Regions from separate parts of the Staphylococcus agnetis genome, predicted to be linked through region 1. Evidence: riboswitches for the same ligand, from Rfam matches in the RefSeq annotation. Region 1 holds a riboswitch; each other region holds the start of a gene.
The links. A riboswitch is a leader RNA that binds a small molecule or an ion and turns the genes downstream of it on or off. The one in region 1 is predicted to bind thiamine pyrophosphate.
Positions count from the first base shown of each region.

Region 2: linked by a shared signal. The riboswitch ahead of thiO (glycine oxidase ThiO) and the one ahead of GJE18_RS01815 (thiamine phosphate synthase) in region 1 are both predicted to bind thiamine pyrophosphate.
Region 3: linked by a shared signal. The riboswitch ahead of GJE18_RS03370 (ECF transporter S component) and the one ahead of GJE18_RS01815 (thiamine phosphate synthase) in region 1 are both predicted to bind thiamine pyrophosphate.
Region 4: linked by a shared signal. The riboswitch ahead of tenA (thiaminase II) and the one ahead of GJE18_RS01815 (thiamine phosphate synthase) in region 1 are both predicted to bind thiamine pyrophosphate.

Region 1 is NZ_CP045927.1:358,470-363,282, reverse strand. It holds gene GJE18_RS01835 (YebC/PmpR family DNA-binding transcriptional regulator) at 1-667, opposite strand, end outside; gene GJE18_RS01830 (ThiF family adenylyltransferase) at 747-1,739, opposite strand; gene GJE18_RS01825 (thiazole synthase) at 1,739-2,506, opposite strand; gene thiS (sulfur carrier protein ThiS) at 2,508-2,708, opposite strand; gene GJE18_RS01815 (thiamine phosphate synthase) at 2,705-3,289, opposite strand; TPP riboswitch at 3,350-3,459, opposite strand; gene GJE18_RS01810 (Bax inhibitor-1/YccA family protein) at 3,476-4,114, opposite strand; gene GJE18_RS01805 (CHAP domain-containing protein) at 4,392-4,813, shown strand, end outside.
Region 2 is NZ_CP045927.1:69,717-74,529, reverse strand. It holds gene GJE18_RS00390 (hypothetical protein) at 1-246, shown strand, start outside; gene GJE18_RS00385 (DNA-binding protein) at 359-961, shown strand; TPP riboswitch at 985-1,088, shown strand; gene thiO (glycine oxidase ThiO) at 1,173-2,279, shown strand; gene GJE18_RS00375 (L-cystine transporter) at 2,354-3,745, shown strand; gene nfsA (oxygen-insensitive NADPH nitroreductase) at 3,786-4,541, opposite strand; gene GJE18_RS00365 (2-keto-4-pentenoate hydratase) at 4,683-4,813, shown strand, end outside.
Region 3 is NZ_CP045927.1:674,317-679,129, forward strand. It holds gene GJE18_RS03360 (energy-coupling factor transporter transmembrane component T family protein) at 45-836, opposite strand; gene GJE18_RS03365 (ABC transporter ATP-binding protein) at 833-2,227, opposite strand; gene GJE18_RS03370 (ECF transporter S component) at 2,240-2,824, opposite strand; TPP riboswitch at 2,940-3,040, opposite strand; gene graF (glycopeptide resistance-associated protein GraF) at 3,297-3,428, opposite strand; gene auxA (lipoteichoic acid stability factor AuxA) at 3,753-4,813, shown strand, end outside.
Region 4 is NZ_CP045927.1:1,651,804-1,656,616, forward strand. It holds gene thiE (thiamine phosphate synthase) at 1-192, opposite strand, end outside; gene thiM (hydroxyethylthiazole kinase) at 189-986, opposite strand; gene thiD (bifunctional hydroxymethylpyrimidine kinase/phosphomethylpyrimidine kinase) at 988-1,794, opposite strand; gene tenA (thiaminase II) at 1,787-2,476, opposite strand; TPP riboswitch at 2,542-2,641, opposite strand; gene GJE18_RS08430 (LysM peptidoglycan-binding domain-containing protein) at 2,726-3,469, opposite strand; gene GJE18_RS08435 (single-stranded DNA-binding protein) at 4,083-4,469, opposite strand; gene GJE18_RS08440 (YwpF-like family protein) at 4,635-4,813, shown strand, end outside.

The DNA of each region.
Region 1 (4,813 bases):
CTAAAACATCTATAAGCTTTTCAAACGTTTCTTGGTCCTCTGCAGAAAGTTGTACTTCTGTTTGAGGCAACATTTCGAATTCAGCCACTTCGAATGCTTCTACACCCATTTCTTTTAACGCTTGTTGTACAATGCCAAATTGATCCGGCTCAGCATAAACAATCGTTAAGCCTCCTTCTTCAATCACATCACGCACATCTACATCTGCTTCCATTAAATTTTCTAAAACAGTATCTGCATCAAATCCTTCAAAGGCAAACGTTGCTGTATGGTCGAACATGTAGGCTACAGATCCTGATACACCCATATTGCCACCATTTTTACCGAATGCTGCACGCACGTCTGATGCTGTACGATTTACATTATTTGTTAACGCATCAACAATGACCATAGATCCGCTTGGTCCAAATCCTTCGTAACGTAACGCATCAAAGTTTTCATCGCCACCACCTTTAGCTTTATCAATGGCACGATCTATAATATGGTTGGGTACTGAATACGTTTTTGCACGCTCAAGCACAAGTTTTAAAGCTTGGTTTGATTCAGGATCTGGTTCACCAGATTTCGCTGCAACGTAGATTTCCTTACCAAACTTTGCATAAATACGGCTTGTATTTTTATCTTTTTGTGCCTTTTTTTCTTTAATGTTGTTCCATTTACGTCCCATATTTCCATCTCACTTTCAGTTGCTAATGAATACTTTTTATTATACCGCTTTTATTTTAATATTATCAACTCACGTTATATTAAGATGAAAAGAAAATGTGACGCGTTACGTCATCCACATATTTGGTGTGACTGCTTCCATAGATTAATAAACGACCATCTTGGAAAAACGTCATTGTATAGTGTTTATATTTCAAACGTTTAACATAGGCGTTTTGGTGAAGTATCAAGACTTCTTGTGCAAGTGGTCGCTGAAAATCTTGGGGTGTCAAGCGGATTTGAATAACACCTCCACAAAAAGTCTCAGTATGTTGCTGCTTATATGTCAGTCTTTGGTAATGATGTTTTTGACAGACATCGCAAGCCGCTTCTTTTAATTCAGTGATATCTATTGATTTAAATGTGTTTTTATAAATATCGAAAGCTTTCATTTCAAATGAAAATTGTCCGTGCATCACATAGTGAAATACTTCTGCAACGACGAGACTACTCGCAATATGAACAGCAGGGGGTAAAACACCATACTGCGCACAACTTTCCATTGTCTCGGGTACATCCGGCATGAGACAGTTCAAACATGGCCCATCCTTACCTATTGGAAAAACACTAACTTGACTTCCTACGACTGCACTATAAATATACGGGATATCTAACTTATGACACACCTCGTTAAGCAAATATCTTGGCTCATATCGATCTAGCCCATCTAAAATTAAATCAGGTTGATATTGAAGGAAAAGTGTTTCTGCATTATTTGACGTTAACTCTTTATTTAACGCGTTGATTTCAACATGACTGTTCATCGCATTAAGCCGCTCTTTTAACGCATACACTTTTGGGCGCAGCTGATTGGCGTCTCTTTCTAAGTAACCACTTTGCCGATGTAAATTCGACATACTCACAATATCTTTATCTAATATCGTTAACTTTCCTACGCCACTTCTCACAAGTTGTTCAGCGATACCGCTCCCCAGTGCACCTACACCTACAATAAATGCATGCAATTGCGCTAGTTTTTGTTGGCCTTGTTGTCCAAATGCGTGGAATTTTTCTTGTCTATCATAGCGTGACATTAAAGAAATCCAAGTCCTTCTGATGGACTAGATTGGACGGCATTATACCGAACCGGAATGCGACCCGCTTCATAACTGAGACGTCCCGCTTCAATCCCTTTTTTCATTGCACGCGCCATTTTCACCGGATCTTTAGCACCAGAAATTGCCGAGTTTAATAGTATTGCATCCGCGCCTAACTCCATAGCTTCCGCACAATCTTTTGCAGAGCCTATACCAGCATCAACAATAACTGGAATCTTACTATTTTCAATGATAAAACGTAAATTTAAAGGGTTGCTCAATCCTCTCCCCGTTCCAATCGGGGATGCTAACGGCATGACCGCATGGACGCCTAATTCCTCTAATCGACGAGCTAAGACGACATCATCTGAAATATAAGGACATACGATATAACCTTTTTCTAGCAATTGTTCACACGCGCGATACGTCTCAAAAGGATCTGGTAGTAGTGTATGATCATCGCCAATCACTTCTACTTTAATCATGTCACACACGCTAGCTTCATGAGCAATTTCCGCAATGCGCACAGCTTCTTCAGCTGTTTTAGCACCCGCAGTATTAGGGAAAGTAATAAACTTTTCTAAATTCACATCCGCTAATGGATTGGGCAATGTCTTGTCATATAAATTCATACGGCGTACTGCAAAAGTTAAAACATTTGTTTCTGATGCTTCAATAGCTTGTTTTTGAATATCTACACTTTCAAACTTTCCTGTTCCTAAAAATAACCTTGAATCAAATGAAAAATGTGCAATCTGAAACATATTATCCGCCTCCTACAAATTCTAAAATTTCAATTTGATCACATTCTGATAACGTATATTGTGGCCATACCGACCTTTTTACAACGTGACCATTTATTTCAATTGCCATACGTTTGCTTTCAATATCAAAACATTGAAGCATTTGTGTAATTGTCGTACCTTTTTTGAAATCATGTGTATCTCCATTGATCTTTACTTTCATAACTGTCCCCCTCCTTTCATCCATATAGACCTAACTTGCTTAACGTGAGACACTTTTTGATTAAAAGCCCCGCGAATCATCGCGATGCCTATAAATTGATGTGAAACGTTGACAATAGTAGTTGCATTTATTCCTCCTACAGCCACTAGAGGTAATGATTGCGCTAATACGTGTCGAACCTCAGCTTTCGTTCTGGGCCTTAGACCATGTTTAGATTCGGTTTGAAACAGATGCCCATACAATCCCCATATTGCCCCTTTATCTAACGCATAACGTATCGCTTTAGGTGAATGCACAGACATACTCACTTGCCATGCTTTAGTGTTAAAATGTGCAGGAATGTCGTACTCACGAAAATGAATGCGCTTAATATCGAATTCCTGCGCCAAAGCTACACGTGTGTGAATAATGAGTTTGTGTTTTGGGAATCCTTGATTAAGTAGCATCTGTATCCATAATTTGAGTGCAGGATCTGACATCGGAGTGCGCAGAATGACACCATCAATGAACGAAGCTCTATGTAGTAAACATTGTTGATGTTGTTCATTTAATATTTCAAAAGGCGTAATTACGATGAGCATCACGTCACCTCCTCAAAAAAAATACTACTTTTCTAAACATAGAAAAGTAGCATGCAAATCAAAAAACGTATGCCACTTTCCTACGCCAGCATTATCTGGATCAGGTCAAGGAATTTTAAAATCACTATTTTAATCTCAGCCGTTAATTGACGGCACTTCCAGTGGTAACTTTAACTATTCAATTTTTTATCGACGCGCGTATCGTGCCAGGTTCAGCACATAGCGAATGATTCTAAACAGATTTAAGAATAAATTGAACCCCATCTCACGAGGAGAATAAGCGCCTCTTTTCATTCTATTAAAATCATACAACGTATAAAGTAAAAAAAGCAACAGCCCAACTAATGAAATGAGCGTATGATAAATCGGATTGTGAATGAACCAACCTACTAAACTTGCGACAATTAACGCAATCAACACTACAAATAAGTACTTCCCTAAATTCGACGCGTCTTTAATTAAAAAGAACCCTATACAACCAAAGATGACAAATCCAACAATGGCTAATAATACATTTTTGAAAAATATACTCGGGCCAAGATCTTGTAGTGCAACTGTAAACGTGGCATAAGATAATAACCCTGATACGATGGTATAAATGTGTGACATGATTGGACCACTAAAACGTGCACGCTGTACAATCATTGTAAGCAGAATGAGTATTAACAAGGCAATGGAAAGTGGTTGTCGCCACGTTAAAGGTAAGAACTGTCCAACATACGTTGATATACCAAAAATCAACCAATAATACATAAAAAATAGCCAAACTTTACCATATTGTAACGGATGTGGTTTTATATTTGATTGACGTGTGGGTGATGACATATGCTTACCTCCTATCCAATCCATCAGAATATGTATATGCTAAAACAGTTAATGAATTATTACAACCATTTTAATATTTAACGAACTTAAAAATAGGGTATAGGTCTAAAGTCTTATATTTCAACCTATTCAAAGCTTTTAAAAAAAACACTATGTTTATCACAATATTACACCTTTGTAACAACGCACAAAATGTCTTTAAATTTTGATACCATGAAGTGGAATCTAATACTTAAAGTCATTCATTAAAAAATTATGGATATAAGGGGGCAATACTTTGAAAAAGTTCGCATTCGCACTTACATTTACTTCAGGAGCTGCAGCGCTACTTGTACACCAAGATGCTGAAGCTTCAACACAACATACGGTACAGTCAGGCGAGTCTATTTGGTCTATCGCACAACAATACGGGGTATCTGTAGATCAATTAACACAAGACAATAATTTATCTAACCATATTATATTCCCTGGTCAAGTGCTTACAATTGGTTCAGCTAACAATAACCAAACTGGAAACAACACACCAAATGTATCTCAAGGTAATACACATACCGTGCGCGCAGGTGAATCATTGGACTTAATCGCAGCGCAATATGGTGTAACAGCGCAAGATATTATGAATGCTAACCAATTAAATGGTTACCTTATTTTCCCTAATCAAACATTAACAATTCCTGGCGGTTCAGGTGGCAATGCTAC
Region 2 (4,813 bases), 290 kb from region 1:
TTAACACATCATGGTTATGAAAAACAAACGCAAATCCCTTATATTCAACCTTCATTAGACCGTAAAGGAAAACCTGTACCTCTTGATTTATATATCAAAGCAAACATTCCTTTAACGAAAGATATCTACGGTACAAGTGTAAAATCGTGCTATATTTTGAAATACGTCTTTGCTAATCGCATTCCAAGACGTGTGATTTATCCACTATTAATAAAAATGAATTTGAGTAAAGATATGAATACGTAAGCCCTTGAAATCCAGTCTTAAAGCCGTTACAATAAGATAGAGGTAAGACTGACGGGTCACTGAACTCAGGCTACCGTAAGTCTAAAATGACTGACAGAAAGGATTTATGAACATGCTAACAAAAGAGTTTGCACAGAAATCAGAGCTTAGTGAAAAGCAAGTGCGCAAAATTGTACAGCACCTAGAAGAACGTGGCTACCAGTTGAAAAAAACGGAATACCGTGGACGTGAAGCAACGGATTTCCAAGAAGAAGACATTGAATTATTCCAAGAAATTGCAGAACGTGTTGGACGCACGAACAGTTATGAACTTGCATTTGAAGAATTAGAACAAGAAAAAGACTTTTTACAAGTCATCGTCAAAGATAATGGTCAAAACTTGCCATCAGACCAACAATTCCCTCAAATGATGCAAGAACTAAAAGCAGAAATCGATAAAATGCGCGAAGAACGCCAACTTTTGGGACAAATGATTTCTCAAGTCCACCAACAACAAGAAGAATTGAAATCATTACATACACAGTTAAACAACCAACTTGAAACAAACGCAAAATCTTTAAATGCCATTACCGAAAGTCAAAAACAACAAGCGGATCAATTATCTAAAACACAAGAAAGCATCGAAACACAAACTAAAGAACAACAAGAACTTGTGACAACGATTAAAAACAACCAAGAGCAAAAAGGTTTTTGGGCACGCTTATTCGGCGGCTAAGATTCACTAAAATAAATACGCAATACAAGTGCTAGGGGTGCTCTTAAGTGAGCTGAGAAAGACGTCATCTTAACTCTTTGAACCTGAAGTGGTTAGTACCAACGAAGGGAAGCCGTATGTGAACACAATTTATGTGTCTGGAAAAAGTCCTTTTTTCAGATTGTTTCAATACAGGTGACACCTCTTGCACAAGATTGCAGGAGGTTTTTTTATGCAAAAATTAATCATTATCGGTGGCGGCGTAATGGGGCTTTCTATCGCTCGCCAATTATCTAACGCTCCCTATAATATCTCTATTATTGATCGCACCACACCTCGCATGAATGCATCGTATGCAGCTGGAGGAATGTTAGGTGCTCAAAATGAATTTTTTGAAGCTACCCCACTCTATCGATTAGCGATGCAAAGTCGTGCGTTAATGCCACATGTTGCTCAACAACTCCAACGTGATACAGGTATAGATATTGAATTCCAATGTCACGGTCTCATTAAAATCGCGACAGAAGTCACACATATCGAAAATATCAAAAAACAATTTTCATTTTTAAAACAAGATGACCATCACATTCAATGGTTCCATCCGAAAGATTTGCACCGTTTGTTTCCACACCTCAACCCCAAAACAACAGCCGCATTTAAAATTCAAGACGATGGTCAAATCCATGCCAACCTTTATACTCAAGCACTCACAAAAGCGGTAATATCTCAAAAAAACACGCAATTGTATTCACATACTGAAGTCACACACATTGAAAAACATCGAGATGGCTATACCGTTCATACCTCTCAAGGCGCTATGATGGCAGATTTACTCGTTATTGCGGCAGGTGCCTGGAGTGGCAAATTGTTATCAGATATACATATTTCATTACCTACCCGTCCTGTGAAAGGCGATGTGAAGTTAGTCGAAACCCAATCCCCTATTTTAAAGACGACCCTTTTTAATGCCAATGGTTGCTATATTGTTCCAAAACATCACAATCGGTATTTAATCGGTGCGACTTCTGAATGGGACAATTGGTCGACTGATAATGATGCGTCAAATTTAAAATGGCTTGATGATAAAAGTCAGGAAATGCTCCCTCAACTTCGAAACCATCGCATTATTAAAACTTGGACGGGTATTAGGCCTATTACACATCAAGAAGTCCCTATCATGGGTCCAATTAGCCCTTCGCTTTTTGTAGCGACGGGACATTACCGTAATGGTATTTTACTCTCTCCAATTGTAGGTCAATTAATGGCGAAAGCGATTCAAGGTGACGTGCAAGCGCTCGATACATTGCAACCTTTTACACCAAACGTGCAACAAAACTAAAAATGTACTTGCTTTTGTACCGCATACCGATTATTCTTATTATATAAATCGGAATTAAAAGGAAGCGTGTTGCCATGTCTACATTTTTAATTATTCTTAATCTCGTCATTTTCATCATTGCTCTTGTTGGGCTATGGTGGATGGCTAAAAAACATATAAAATTCCCCAAACGTGTCTTCATCGCATTAGGTTTAGGAATTCTTCTCGGTCTAATCCTTCATATTTCTTATGGCGCGGGAAGTAAAATAATCACTGAAACAACATCTTGGATAGACATCGTCGGTCAAGGTTACATTTCATTACTTAAAATGATTGTAATTCCACTTGTTTTCGTATCGATTGTCGTCGCATTTACAAAAATCGACATCGGTGAAAAATTTGCTAAAATGGGTAGTCTCATTTTAATGTTTTTAATTGGCACTGTAGCCATTGCTGCAATAGTAGGAATTGTTTTTGCGTTATTATTCGGTTTAGATGCCTCATCGATTGATTTAGGCCAGGCTGAAAATGCCCGTAGCTCTGAAATTACGAACCAAGCAAAAGAAATGACCGCAACGACGTTACCAGCACAAATTTTAGAATTATTACCTTCAAATCCATTTCTAGATTTTACCGGTGCGCGTGCAACGTCTACGATTGCTGTCGTGATTTTCGCAGCATTTATCGGATTTGCTTTCTTACGTGTGTTACGTAAAGAACCAGAAAAAGGTCACATTTTAAAACGTGGCATTGACGCCGTCTATTCACTTGTTATGGCAATTGTGACGTTTGTTTTACGCCTTACACCTTATGGTATTTTAGCGATTATGATTACGACGATTGCGACAAGTGACTTTGCGGCCATATGGACATTAGGTAAATTCGTTATTGCTTCATATGCAGCTTTACTCACGATGTATCTCATTCATATGATTATCTTGGCAATTTTGGGCGTGAATCCCCTTCAGTTTATGAAGAAAACAGCAGAAGTTATTTTATTTGCGTTTACGTCTCGTTCAAGTGCAGGTGCGTTACCCCTCAATATTCAAACGCAAACTGAACGTTTAGGTGTGCCACCAGCGATTGCGAACTTTTCGGGATCATTCGGCCTCTCTATCGGTCAGAATGGCTGTGCGGGTATTTATCCTGCCATGTTAGCCGTGATGGTTGCCCCAGTGGCAGGTGTTGAACTGAACTGGCAGTTTATTTTAACGTTAATCGTTGTTGTCGTACTGAGTTCGTTCGGAGTGGCAGGTGTAGGTGGTGGTGCGACATTCGCATCCATTCTTGTATTATCCGCACTGAACCTTCCAGTCGGTCTTGCGGGTGTCTTAATTTCAGTCGAACCCCTTATCGACATGGGACGTACAGCACTTAACGTGAACGATTCATTACTCGCCGGTACAGGCACTGCAAAATTAACGAAACAATTAGATGAAGAAACATTTAAATCTAACCACTATGACGAACTCGCATCACAGCATTAAAAATAGAGAGTGTGCCCTAATACGTCACACTCTCTATTTTTTATTTCTTATTAAATCCTGACATTTGTAACCAGTTCAACATTTCTAACCGTTGTTTACTGTTCATAAATTGCGTGATTTGTTCTGACCAAGTTTCCGTACGTTCTCCATGTGTGCGTGCGTTGTAATAGTTAGAAACCGTCTCATCATAGGCCTCAAGTTGTGCTTCTAGTTGGGTATCATCTGTGTTGTAGCCATCGACGTGAAAGACATGTTCGAACGGCAAACGGGGTTTTGGTGTACCATTTTCATCATCCGCAGGTTCACCAATCGCCATGCCGAATAACGGGAATGTAAACTCTGGTAGTCCTAAAATTTCACGTACTCGCGGTACATCATTGCGCAATGATCCTAAATAAACAATGCCGTAACCCATATCCTCTGCAGTTAACGCAATATTTTGAGCCATTAATGCTGCATCTACTGTACCTACGAGTAAACCTTCAGCTGACTCAAAACTACCTTCTAATTGTGCGTCTCGCTTTTCACTAATTAAATGATGTCGATGATAATCTAAAACGAATACTAATAAATAGCCATTTTCAACAACGTAAGGTTGTCCAGATACTTCTTTTAATGCTTCTTTCTTGTCTAGATTTTCAACACCAATAACGGAAGTCGTTTGTAAAAAACTTGATGTCGACGCCATTTGACCAGCTTCAATCAGTTTACGAATCACTTCTCGGTCAATCGCTTTTGATTTAAATTTCCGTACCGAATGATGTTGTTTCGCTAACGCATAAACATGTTCAGACATATGTGCCACCCCTATTACTTTTTTCTCATTTTATCAAAATCTATTTCCTAGCGCATAAATCGTGTTTCACCTTAACTTGCAATACTTTTAAATAAAAGTTATCCTAATTGTAACAATTTTCAGAATAAAGGGGTAGACACTATGACGAATCAAACAAAATCTTTAGCAAAACAACTTCATCAAGCGTATTTAAATCATCAACCCATCCCTTTTCTTAATCCCGATGCAGCTGTAGATGAAACGTTAGGGTATGCGGTACAACAAGAACTGAC
Region 3 (4,813 bases), 320 kb from region 1:
GGTGTGCCTTTTCACATCATCGAGATCGTGAAAACGCAAAGCACCTATCGTACATCCGTAATGCCAGTAATCGGTATATAATGACTCAACATTAAAGCACAAAGTACGATACCAATGATAGAAACGATAAGTAATATATCGCGGTAACTAAAAGGCGCATCATAATAATACGTTCGCGGTCCATCTTTAAAACCTTTCATTTCCATTGCGATAGAAAGACGATGCGCTTTACGCATGTTCTGACTTAATAAAGGTATTAAAATATGATAAAACCGTTTTGTACCACGATAATGAGATTTTTGAATCATTTGATAACGCATTTTAAGGGCATGTCTCAATTGGATAAAAGATTCCATAATTAACGGTAACATTCGAAAAGCAGCCATAAATGCATATGCTATTTTAGGTTTGACGCGTAGATGTTGCATAAAGCTATAAAAAATCATAATCACTTGCGATGTAAACGCGATAGCTAAACCAAAAAAGCTAATGACCAACGTTCTTAGAGATAAGTGCAACCCACGAACGAGACTTTCTTCCGTAATGCGAATAAATCCAATTTTGAAGAGCTCATGATGTCCATTACCGTAAAAAATCATAAAAAGTGATGAACTGATGGCAAACAATGTACTCAGTGTGATGAAAATAAATAAAACTCGGAATTTAGCACCACTGAGTATCAAAGTCAAAAGAAACATGAGTGAGACAAGGTATAGCATCGTATCAAAATTATGTACGAAAATCACAAATACGAATAATGCGATACCTAGAAACAACTTCGTTATTATATTGACTTTATCCATAAATGTTCGATATGACTTCCAAGATTCAATCATGTTGTCACCTTACTTTCAAACATTTTTCCATTTTCTATGATGTAATGATGTGTGGGATAACGTTGAATGATTTCTGGATCGTGCGTATTCATTATAATGGCCTGGCCTTGTTGAATACGTTGTTGAAATAAATCAATAAGTTTAAATGTATTATGACTATCTAACCCAAATGTAGGTTCATCTAACAAGATGATATCTGCAGATGTACTTAACGCAATCGCAACACTTAAACGGCGTTTTTGACCCATTGAAAGTTCAAAGGGATGTTGAGATTTAACATGAATTAAATCCAGTAATGTTAACATTTCTACAGTTGCTTCATGGGCATCTTCGGCATTTTGATGCTTGAAATTAATGAAAATTTCATCATAAACTGAATTTTGTAAACATTGAAGCTCAGGATTTTGATAAACCAAAAACATATGACATGAAGCGGTTTTAAGTTTACGAATGGGAGTGTTATTGAATGTAAGGCTACCTTCATACGGGATGAGTTGCATCAGTGATTCAAAAAAAGTAGTCTTGCCTGCTCCGTTTTTTCCAGTAATTACAATCCAATCACCTGATTGCACTTGAAAAGTGTCTACTGAATATAAGTGCTTTTTGCCTCGTTTGATGATGCCATTTTTAAAAGTAAGACGAAAATTAGAATGTGTATTGTGTTGGACAACCGGTGGAGCGACTTGCCATGCTCTAGGGTGCCACACGCCGTAATCTGTTAAGGTCTCTTCAAAATGGGTGAGGATGTCAGAAGGTGTTCCATCCTGAATTATTTGTCCGTCATGATTCATTAAAATAACACGATCGACAACATCCCATATATGTTCTACTTTATGTTCAACAATTAATACTGTTTGATCTTCCCATAACGTTTTTAACAATGTCCATAAATTTTCAGTTGCTTCAGTATCTAACATGGCTGTAGGCTCATCTAAAAACAACGTATCCGCTTTTTGTAAAAGGGTGCCTGCAACCGCTAGTTTTTGCTTCATTCCTCCACTTAATCGATGTATCGCATGCTTAGGATGAACATCTAATTGTACTTGCTCCAAAACTTTTGAAATTTTTTGATCCATTTCATTTTGGGGGACTTGAAGGTTCTCTAACACAAACGCAAGTTCTTCATTCACCTGTGGCATACAAAATTGAGAATCAGGATCCTGAAAAATAACTCCAGCATTTTTGGCAACCTTTAAGTCATCATATTTCATAGGTAAATCGATTAAGTTGGGTACGATGCCACTTAAGACATTCAACAACGTACTCTTACCAGAACCTGAGGGACCGAGTAAAAGTACTTTTTCTTTTTCTTTAATTTCGATGTTCAGCCCATCAAAAATTTTTTTAGGACCATTAGGGTATTTTAAACGTAAATTTGTAGCTTTTAACACGATGAATGCTCCTTATAATGCATCATAATCTTCTTTAGAAGCAGGGCGGAATAGTTTGGTAACACCTGTTTTGTCTAATGCTTTCACAAGATAATAAGGAAATACCCCTGCTAAAACAGCACCACTGAGTAAACGGAATATAATAAGTAAAATTAAATTCCAAGCGGCAACTTCATTTAAATAGCCATAATACCAATCAACTGGAAAACTAATAATGGCTGCTGCCATCCCTGCTAAAACACTTACCATAAATGCACGTGATTGATATTTAAAAATCGCAAAAACAATTTCACATGCTAAACCTTGGAGTAGGGCATAAATAATCGTAGGAATATCAAAGCGGCCCATAATAATTGTTTCTCCTGCACCTGCTGCAAATTCAGCGATTAAAGCAATCCCCATTTTCGGAATGATAAGGTAGGCCACAACAGCAACTGCAAACCACATGCCATACATCAATTGATCAAGATGTAAGCCGAGAGGTTGAACGGTATAGTATGCCACCCACCAAAGATTATAAATAACAGCAAAAATGACAGAGATTAACACTGTAACTAATATGTCAGATAATGTTAAACCTTTTCGTTTTGAACGCATAAACATCCTCCTATATATACAAAAACACAGCACCTAAACAAGGTACTGTGCGTGGGCGTGTAAATAGAACACCAAATGAAAGGTCACAAATAACAGACGTATTGTGAATCATTTAGAGTTTATCTTCACACTTCCCTACGCTAGTATCATCTAGTTCAGGTTCAAAGGGTTTGAGGTGATGACCTCATCTCAGTTTGCACACCCCTAGTGTGTGTTTATTGAATTGATTAACGTCACTATACACCCGACGTCACTAAATGTCAATGCGTGGAATCGAATGGTGGATTAAACGTTGACGAAAAGTGCTGGTTATAAGGTTTGAATGGTAATTGAATGTATTTTGAGACACGCTAATTTAATCAATGATATGCAAATAAGTGTAAGAATCTAAATAAACTACAGTTAATAAAAAAGGAGTCAGAACATAAACCGTTCTGACCCCGTGAATAGATACAGCTATTGAATGGATGCGTTATTCAAAAGAGCTTTGGATATCATCTTTCGTTTTTTCAGCACCATCTTTAGCATCATCTTTTTTATCTTTTAATTCTTGTTCTTTATCTTTAGCATTTTCTGCTGCTTTTTTGATTTCTTCTTTAGACATATAACATCTCTCCTTTTATGTTATCTACTTCTAAGAGTTCCCACATATTTATTTATTAAACATTTAAAGAAGGGTAACAAACAAATGTAACTTTTGGTATAATAAATAAATGCGTTAATCTTATGAATAAAGTATGTTTTAATCGTGTTTAAAAAGATAATATAAATAAATATAGTGAAAGCAGTATGATAAACATTGTTTTATAAAAACTGAAAAAATACGTGTATTTACAACGTTTTACGTCTCTCCATCTTAAGAATGAGATTTGTTTTTTATAAAGACATGTACTGCGTCTTCGTATATAATAATTGTGAGGTGAAGCGGATGTCTTTGTTTAATAAATACACCGAAGTGATCTACAGTTACATCATCGGTGCAGTTTCTATTTTATTAAGTGTTATTATTTTCCTTAATATTCCACTTATTCACCAATTCAGTGCACATAAAAAGCCAGCGATTCACATTGAGAACTTGTGGGACTTTATTATGGCCTTTTTTAATGAAATTATTCGCGTTATGAGTAATTATATTGGTGAAATACCTTTAGTGAGTGGCATTATCATCTTATTATTTGGTCTTTTTATGATTTTTATTGGGAGAACGCTAACGAACACAACACGTTTTGATTATGATATTTCAATACTGTTTTTATTAATTGGTATTATTTATTTTGTCTTAACGTTAATATTCATGTCACAAGTTTACGGTATTGTAGCTTTTGTTTTTGTTTTTCCATTCTTAATACATATTGGATATATCACGTACAAAGATGAACTTAATCCGTTTAATCGTAAAAAACATTATCTATGGATTATCATAAGTTATGGTCTTTGTTATATCATTGGGCAACTGGCACTTTATAGTCGGATAGAGGAACGACAAGTTGCGCCTATAGATGTATTAAGTATTAACACGTTTTTCGTAATATTATGGTTGCTTGGCCAAATGGCGATTTGGAACTTTTTATTTTTACGTCGAGCATTACCTATGACGCAAGAAGAAATCACAGGAGAAGAAAATCCTTATTCTCGTAGTAAAAAATATAGTTTTGCGGGTCAATCAAAATACCACTTCAAAGATATCCAAGATCGCACAAATGAACTTACGCAAGACTTTTCATATCGTACACGTCGTAGCATTGATATCGAAAAACTAAGACGTAAACGTGAAGCCTTTAAAGACAAATGGTTGAGATGGGCAACGTTAGAAGAAGATGACATTCCATCGTTCTTACATCGACCTAAATGGTTAAAAAGAGAATACGTATCCATTGCGTGCGGGGTTGTGTTATTTTTCTTCATTTTAGTAGAATTTAAAAACCGCAATGGATTATTTTTATCAGGTGATTGGCAACTATCACAAACACAATATGTTTATGAATGGGT
Region 4 (4,813 bases), 1.2 Mb from region 1:
AAGTTTCATTAAAGCAATTGCTTCTTGTTCCTTATCCTCCCCTTTTAAAGATGAAGGTCCTTTTTCTCGAAATTGAAACATTGTAATCCCCGCTTCAAGCGCTACCTTTAGTTTCTCTTGTAAAGTCCCTTTTTTTACATCTTGCGTACCAGCTATAAAATAAACACGTAATTGTTCCCTTTCAAACTTCATGTTTCTTTCACTTCTCTCTTTTTAATTTCCTGGTGATAGGATGCATCATCTACTTGATTTAAAGCATTAATAAATGACACTAAGAATGTTCCTGGTAAATCTGCCCCTAAACTTAGCTCTGCATGTTCAGCCGCTATGTTATATATTGAGACTGCTTCAATTAAAGCTTCAATATTAGGATGTTTTTGACGTAATAAAAATGATGCAACTATGGCACCTAATAAACACCCTGCGCCAGTGATTTTAGTTAATAAAGGTGAACCGTTAGTGAGTTCAATGATTTGATGGTCTTGCACAATGACATCATTTTTTCCAGTAACGATAATGGCTGCATTGTATTTTTCATACGCTTTTAAAGCAATCTGAACATGATCTATATTTGCAGCGCTATCCGTCCCCTTCATCGTCGTTTCCGCGTCAACTAATGTAAGTATTTCTGAGGCATTACCTTTAATCACATCGACATCAACTTGATTTAAAAATTGTTGGCAGTAGTCTTTACGAAATTGTGAGGCACCCACAGCAACAGGATCAAACACTATAGGAACCCCTAAATCATTCGCTTGTTTTGCTATTTCTAACATATCAGCCCCAGTTTGACGTGTCAGCGTTCCAATGTTGATTAATAATCCTTCTGTGACTTTAAAAAAATCTTTTGCTTCTTCAGGTGCCTCACTCATTGCAGGACTTGCACCTATAGATAGTAAGCCATTAGCCGTAAAATTTTTAACAACATCATTCGTATAACAGACGATGAGTGGGTTTGTCTCTCTCACTTTGGATAAATAACTCAATTTAATCCCAACCTTTCTCCCGTTGATAAGCAAAATGATTTACAGGGCCTCTTCCTTTACCTATTTCTGGTGTATATTGAATGGCTTTAGAAATAAAATTTTTCGCTTTAGCTACTGCATCAATTATGGAGTTACCTTTAGCTAATTCTGCCGTTATCACAGCTGAAAATGTGCACCCAGTTCCATGCGTGTGTCGTGTAGGGAAACGTTCACTTGTAAATTGTGTTACCCCATCTTTAGTCACGAGATAATCTGTAGCATTACCCTTTAAATGCCCCCCTTTTAAAACGACACCTTTAGCACCAATATCTTTAATAAAAAACTGGCCAGCTTTAAACAAAGCCGTTTCCGTATCTAACGTCATTTGCGTTATTTCTTCGGCTTCAGGTATGTTGGGTGTGGCAACATCTGCTAATGGTAAAAGTGTTGATTTTAAATCTCGACGGACCTGTTCAGACATTAAGGCATCGCCACTTTTTGCCACCATCACAGGATCTATGACGTATGGTATCGTACTTTTTTTAACATACGATGCTATTAACGCCATCATTTCAGGTGTTGGAATCATACCTGTTTTCATCGCATGTGGTGGCGCGTCCATAAAAATACTCTCGAGTTGTTCTTCAAGCCACGACGTATCTAAGTTGTGTATATGTTGTACACCTAAGGAATTTTGAGCAACAATACTCGTGATTGCTGCCATGCCATAAACCCCACATGCATGAAATGATTTTAAATCAGCCATGACGCCTGCGCCCCCTGATGGATCCGTGCCAGCGATGGTTAACGCAATATTCAGCTTATTCATATGTCTCTCCTCCAAATGCCCAATGTTCTTGTGTATATGCCATATTAAAGAAATTACGTTCATGGACAGTACTTTCTAAAAAATTTCTCTTTAATTGTTGTTGTGCGTTATTTGATGTATTCTCTGCACAATGATTTAACCAATGATCAATATGATTCATTAAATCATCCATACCTTTTGCATAAAATTCAAACCACGCTTTAAGTGGATGGTTAGAGGAAAAATGATGTTCACGCATCGCGCGTTGACCAATTTGTTGGTAAACATATGGGCATGGTGCCATTGCAGCAATTGTATATGCGACATCATCAAAATGATATGCATTAAAATACATATGTTTAATATAATGATCTGCTGTTGGATACCATTCGCCTTCTTGAATAATTTCATTATATGATAAATTTACATAATCTGCGAGAATATGATGTGCGTCAACTTCACCTGACGATGCAAAAATAATTTGTTCTGTAAGAAATTGAATCTCTTCTTTTGAATCTACCTTAGGTATTAACAAAGCATAAATTTTAGCAAACTCAAATAAATAGCGTGCGTCTGCCTTTAGATAATGTTGAATTGCATTTTTAGAGATATCACCCTTTAACATACCTTGAATAAAGCCATCATGGTAAATCGCATCAATAATAGGTTGTGCCTCTTGCTTTAGATTTTCAGAAAATGACATAATAATCTCCTTTCTCAATAAAAAAAGACTACTAAAAATAGTAGCCTAGTCATTATTAAAAGGATTTAATGCCTACGCTACTTCCCTACGTTAGTGTTAACTATATCAGGTTCAAAGGGTCCGAATGTAATTCATCTCAGCCATATGGCTCCCCTAGTAGTCTTTGTATTATTTAATAACAACGTAACAAAACACTTTACAAATAGCAATAAAAAAAGCACCGACATATGTCGATGCGTTTGATGTTGTTTACCACCATCCGTTAGCTAAACGGAATTGAATTGCACGGTCTACAGAACCATAGCGTGAATTTGCATAATTAATCATACCTTGCGTTTGAGTAGCTACACTACCTGTACCCCAAGCTTCTTTCGTTTGACCTAATCCTCTGTAACCATAAGGGCTTACAATGTTAGGGTTACCACCTGATTCTGGCATAACGATAGAATTCCACATCGCTGCTGTACCACCAGCATTAATAAATTGTTGATATACAGATCCTGAACCGGCTGTAGTTCTTGGTGCTTGATAGCTAGAAGTTGTTTGTGTTTGAACATTTGAATATGAAGACGCTGAATATTGTGCTACAGGTGCAGCGTACGTTTCATAAGATTGTGTTGATGTGTATTGAGTAGGAGCTGTATAGTAAGCAGCTGCATTGTATGATGACGTGTTATATGTAGTCGTATGATATGCAGTTGGTAAAATAAAATCTTGTGTCGCATGGTAACCATGTGCTGCAGCCGCATCTTCAGTCACGTATAATTTCTCTCCTGCAATAATTAAATCAGACTCTAAGTTATTCCATGTTTTTAATTGTTCTACAGTAACATCATATTTTTTTGCAATTTTATTTAAAGTGTCACCCCATTGAATCACATGGACACCTTCATGAATTTGTAATTGATCTTGATTTGCTGCTTCAGCATTAGTAGCAAATTGTGCTGCCGCTAATAAACCTACTGTTGATGTTGCTAAAAGTAATTTTTTCATTTAGTAATCCTCCAGTAATTGGTATAAAAATTTGTTATGTTCACAAATAATATAGCACCAGTCTTTTTCAATCACATGACAAAAATATTAAATTAACGCCCATTTATATTACAAAACCATTACAATTAGGTTGTTGCATGTAACGATTCAACTCATAAATGATTACAAAAAATAAAATTCTCATTAAATAAATCCGGTTAATCACTTAAATGGCAAACAGTTACTTAAGATGTAATGATATAGAAATAAGATCAAGATCAACATCGTATTTATATCTTAAAAGCCTCCAATACTTATAATCATAAATATTGGAGACTTGATAGGGTTAGTTCACAGTGGCAACACATTTAAAATATTGAGTAATAAATATACGTTGTTTTGAAAAAGTAAATATATGAAATAACATAAACGAGGGGTTATCATCTGTGACTTATATACGAATAATTCATATACGTCAACTTGATATAACAGTGATTGTAAGGATGTAGCTCTGTTGAGAAAATATCTTATTGGATACATTGGGTGGAAGATAAAAACTAAATTTAATTGGAGTTATTATAAGTTAGATAAAATAAATATGGAGTGTGTGATTGGATTTCAGACAAATTGAATATTAATCATTGGACAAATTTGAATTTAGGGATGGTTTTAATAACGGATGAGATGAAAGGTTCTGAATGTGTGCAATCACCAATTCTGTAGTGTACCGCCATTCGCCTTCTTTTTCGTATCTCCTTGATTGGATATGTCCGTTGAGAGCGATGAGATCTTCATGTTGGTAAAAATCATGAATCGATTGAGCGATAGCACCAAAAGCTTTACAATTTAGAAAATCATAAATTGGCTTATCTTGCTTACTTTTGTAATCACGTTCAATTTTAATTGTAAAAGTAACAAATGGAGTATCATGCGTATCATAATAATTAGGAGATTTTATAATGATACCGATTGCTTGAAACTGGTTGATCGTTGTCACCTCCTCTCTTGATGTATATAGCATACGCGTTGCACCGAATCTAAGGCAAGCCTAATAATATTAAATTTATACCTGTTACACCCTTAATTTTTATAAAGATTTTGGAATTTCCATAAAGAATTAAGTTATAATAAACTATAAATGAACATATTTCGTAAAGTTGAAAAAAGTTTTGAGGGGGTTGCATCAATGAAGACATTTAAAGCAGTACGCTTTCAAATTGTTACGGAAAATGGCACAGTGACAGAATACGAATTAAAAGACGGCGTGATAATAAATAAAGAAAACAGTGGTACGGGATGGTTATTAGAAGTGGTTATCTCTGATATTCACCTTGAAGAAATGGAAGCTTATATGGCATCAGAAAC